2 regions of the Proteus terrae subsp. cibarius genome follow, and region 1 is predicted to be linked to the other one. Evidence: predicted binding sites of a transcription regulator. Region 1 holds the regulator's gene; the other holds the start of a gene.

Region 1 (2,474 bases):
GCCTATATGAACTATGATGTGACACCAGACATTATTACAACCGCAAAAGCGCTGGGAAGCGGTTTTCCACTTAGTGCGATGTTAACAACATATGAGATAGCTTCCGCAATGGGGGTTGGAACGCATGGTACAACCTATGGTGGCAATCCATTAGCTTGTGCAGTGGGCAATGTCGCATTTGATTTAATTAATACACCTGAGGTACTTGAGGGGGTAGAAAAGCGCTATCAATGGATTGTGGATGAACTGGCGGCAATCAATCAAACGTACCATGTCTTTTCGCAAATCCGTGGACAAGGTTTGTTGATAGGAGCGCAATTAGCGCCACAATATGAAGGTAAAGCCAAAGAATTACTCGGTCTTGCTACTAAACATGGCTTAATGATGTTAAATGCAGGGGCTGATGTGATGCGTTTTACACCGTCGTTAATTATTACTCAAGAAGAACTGCAAGAAGGAATGGTGGCATTGAAAGCGGCTATTGCAGAATTTGTAAAAGGATAGTATCAACTGAAAACCCCATCAGCGAGGATGGGGTTTTCACAAAAAGTATATCAATAGCCCTGTTATGGGCTATTGTTTGTTTCGAGCGGGAAAACTTAGCGAGTCCCGTAAACGACGATAGTTTTACCGTGTGCGGAGATCAAGTTTTGATCTTCCAGCATTTTCAGAATACGGCCTACAGTTTCGCGTGAACAACCAACGATTTGACCAATTTCCTGACGTGTAATTTTAATTTGCATGCCATCAGGATGTGTCATTGCATCGGGTTGTTTTGCTAAGTTTAATAAGGTTTGTGCAATACGGCCTGTTACATCAAGGAAAGCAAGGTTACCTACTTTTTCTGATGTTGTTTGTAATCTGTTCGCCATTTGAGCAGAAAGGCGCATCAGAATATCAGGGTTAACCTGAATTAATTGGCGGAATTTTTTATAGGAAATTTCTGCTACTTCACAGGCTGTTTTTGCTCGAACCCATGCACTACGTTCTTGATCTTCTTCAAATAATCCAAGTTCACCGATGAAATCCCCCTGGTTTAGGTAGGAGAGGATCATTTCTTTTCCTTCTTCATCTTTAATAAGAACAGCCACGGAACCTTTAACAATATAATAAAGTGTTTCCGCTTTCTCACCTTGGTGGATCAGCGTGCTCTTGGATGGATATTTGTGAATATGGCAGTGTGACAAAAACCATTCAAGAGTCGGGTCTGTTTGCGGCTTGCCGAGAACCATTCGCGTTATCCTCTGTACGTTAAATGCAGCCTTTCAAAACGGATAGGTTCCCTTTTGAGACAGCGTGCTTAAAAATCCTATCTTTACCTATTAACTTCCTGAGAACACGGTCAGTTAATATGGAGTAGATTATAATAAATGAGAAAATAATGCATTGATCTTAACCACTATCATCAAGCAGATATTGTTTTTAACACAATTAGTGCATTAAGTCTCGTTTTACGCAGTCAGCATAATAAACCTATTTGCTAATTGCTAGTTGAATTATGAGAATGTACTCTTTTAGTTTCTGTCATCTTTAGGGGGAAAATAAATGGAAGCGCGAGTTAAGTGGGTTGAAGATTTATCTTTTGTCGGCGAATCTTCATCAGGCCATCAGATTATGATGGATGGGAATTCGGGTGATAAAGCCCCAAGCCCAATGGAAATGGTATTAATTGCTGCGGGTGGATGTAGCGCTATTGATGTCGTAAGCATTTTACGTAAAGGTCGTCACCAAGTGACTGATTGTGAAGTGAAATTAACATCAGAGCGACGCGAAGAAGCCCCTCGTTTATTTACTGATATCAATTTACATTTTATTGTTTCAGGTAAAGAATTAACGGATAAAATCGTAGAACGAGCAGTTCAATTATCCGCAGAAAAATATTGTTCTGTTTCTTTAATGTTAGGAAAAGCAGCCAATATTACGCATTCATTTGAAATAAAAGATGTTGACTAATTTTGATATTTTAAAATAAAGTTTAATTTGAAAAATAATATCCCATTAATTAAGGGATATTATTTTTATAGAGACAAATTTTATTTTGGTTAACTTATCTTTTCGCCATTTAATAATTTTTTGACTAATGGTGCCATAATTAATTCCATCGCTAATCCTAATTTCCCGCCCGGTACAACAATAGTGTTTATTGTTGACATAAACGAGCCATGTAACATCGCAAGTAAATAGGGAAAATCAATATCAGTTAAGCCACGAAAACGAATAACAATAAAACTTTCATCAAGAGTGGGGATTGCTTTGGCAGAAAAAGGGTTTGAAGTATCAACGGTCGGAACGCGTTGGAAGTTAATGTGGGTGCGTGAGAATTGAGGAATAATGTAGCTAATATAATCGTCCATAGAGCGTACAACTGAATCTCTTACCGCTTCTTGTGAGTGTCCCCTTTCTGTCGTGTCTCGGATAAGCTTTTGTATCCACTCTAGGTTGACGATAGGAACAACACCGACCAATAAATCAAC
Region 2 (2,474 bases), 1.1 Mb from region 1:
ACAGACCTGCGATAGCTGCTGATAAGAAGCTAACTAATGTAGAACCGAATAGTAATTTCAGACCGAAACGAGAAACAACGTTACCTTGTACTTCGTTTAGACCTTTAATCGCACCTGCAACAATCCCGATTGAAGAGAAGTTAGCAAATGAAACTAAGAATACAGATAAGATACCTACAGAGCGCGGTGAAATTTCAGCAGCGATATCTTGTAAACTACCCATTGCAACAAATTCATTAGATACTAATTTAGTTGCCATCACACTACCAACACGTAATGCATCTTGCTCTGGTACACCAATTACCCATGCTAATGGATAGAAAACGTAACCTAAGCAATCTTGGAAGCTAATACCGAAAATCATGCTGAAAATCGCATTCACAGCAGCGATTAATGCAATGAAACCAATCAGCATTGCAGCAACGATTAATGCAACTTTGAAACCTGCTAAGATGTATTCACCTAACATTTCAAAGAAGCTTTGACCTTCATGTAGATTACCCATTTGGATCTCTTCTTCATTTTCAACAGAGTATGGGTTAATCACAGAAAGGACGATAAAGGTACTGAACATATTCAGTACTAGAGCAGCAACAACGTATTTTGGATCTAACATTGTCATGTATGCACCAACAATCGACATTGATACTGTCGACATTGCTGTTGCAGCCATGGTGTACATACGACGCTGAGACATTTTGCTTAATACATCTTTATAAGCAATAAAGTTCTCTGATTGACCAAGAACTAGTGAGCTCACTGCGTTGAATGATTCCAGTTTCCCCATACCGTTCACTTTAGAAAGCACAGTACCGATAATGCGGATCACGAAAGGTAATACTTTGATATGTTGAAGAATACCAATTAATGCAGAAATAAAGATAATTGGACATAAGACATTCAGGAAGAAGAATGCTAAACCACCTTTCATCATGCCACCGAATACGAATTCAGTACCTTGTGCGGCATAACCTAATAAGTGATCAAATAATCCAGCGAAGCCACGAACAAAGCCTTCACCAACATCAGAGTTGAGGAAGAACCATGCTAATGCGATTTCAATAACTAATAACTGCACGATATAACGCAAACGGATCCCTTTGCGATTGTTACTCGCAACGAATGCTAATGCGCCAATAACGGCGAGTGCTAAAACGAAGTGAATGATAGAGGACATGCATGCTCCAAAAATAAAAATAAATCTTGTAGAGCATTTTATGTAACGCGTAACATTAGGATGTGACTATTGTCACAATCTCATGAAACCGCATACACACTATTTATTAAATAAGATAGGTTGATCACACTTTGAAAGTTACTTAAGAAACATTAAATGTAAATTTAGCTTAAGTAAAAATGCCACTGAGAAGGTTTTCCCAGTAGCATTTATTAAATAGTAGAATGATTATTTCGATTGATCAAGTAGTCGTATCATTTCATCTTCATCGATAATGGCTATCCCCAATTCGTTAGCTTTCACTAACTTAGAGCCAGCAGCTTCACCTGCAATTACCATATCTGTTTTTTTAGAAACACTTCCGCTCACTTTTGCGCCTAATGCAGCTAATCTGTCTTTTGCTTCATCACGCGTTAATTGTGAAAGTGATCCAGTTAACACAACAGTTTTGCCCGCAAATGGATTATCACCTGCTTCATGAGCCACAATAACAGGCGCTTGCCATGTAATACCGGCATCATTGATCAATTGTTCAATAACCGTTCTATTGTGTTCTTCTTGGAAGAAATTAACGACATGTTTAGCCACAACATCGCCCACATCAGGAACGGATTTTAGTGCTTCAACATCTGCATTTCGTAATGCATCAAGTGTTGAGAAATGTGTTGTTAATCCACTTGCTGTTGCTTCACCAACTTCTCGAATACCCAGTGCATAAATAAAACGTGCAAATGTCGTTGATTTAGCCTTATCTAAAGCCGTGATCAATTTTTTAGCTGATTTTTCACCCATTCGCTCTAAACCAGACAGGATTTTTTCATCTAAACGGAAGAGATCAGCAGGTGTTTTGACATATTCCTTCTCAACCAGTTGGTCGATAATTTTATCACCCATTCCATCCACATCCATGGCTCGACGTGAAACAAAATGTTTAAGTGCTTCTTTACGTTGCGCGCCACAAATTAAACCACCAGTACAACGTGCAACAGCTTCACCTTCAATGCGCTCAACATCAGAATCACAAATAGGACAATGTGTCGGAAAGATAATTTCTTGAGCATCATCAGGACGTTTTTCTTCAATCACACTGACAACCTGAGGAATAACATCACCAGCTCGGCGAATAACCACGGTATCGCCAATGCGTATCCCTAAGCGTTCAATTTCATCAGCATTGTGTAACGTTGCGTTACTCACAACCACACCCGCTACTTGAACAGGCTCTAAACGTGCGACAGGTGTAATTGCACCAGTACGCCCTACTTGGAATTCAACATCTTTGATAATCGTCATTTGC

What was found. Region 1 encodes CRP, which controls carbon source genes, mostly activating them, when cyclic AMP is high. Its sites were predicted from a motif close to ATGTGANNNNNNTCACAT; they were not measured.
Region 2: a site for CRP is predicted at 1,238-1,255, ahead of GTH25_RS11930 (NupC/NupG family nucleoside CNT transporter). Genes of this name have one in related genera too.

What each region holds. Positions count from the first base shown of each region.
Region 1 covers NZ_CP047349.1:3,624,358-3,626,831, reverse strand. The annotation lists gene argD (bifunctional acetylornithine/succinyldiaminopimelate transaminase) at 1-504, shown strand, start outside; gene crp (cAMP-activated global transcriptional regulator CRP) at 600-1,232, opposite strand; gene GTH25_RS16610 (OsmC family protein) at 1,546-1,953, shown strand; gene GTH25_RS16605 (phosphoribulokinase) at 2,043-2,474, opposite strand, start outside.
Region 2 covers NZ_CP047349.1:2,544,352-2,546,825, forward strand. The annotation lists gene GTH25_RS11930 (NupC/NupG family nucleoside CNT transporter) at 1-1,177, opposite strand, end outside; gene ligA (NAD-dependent DNA ligase LigA) at 1,406-2,474, opposite strand, start outside.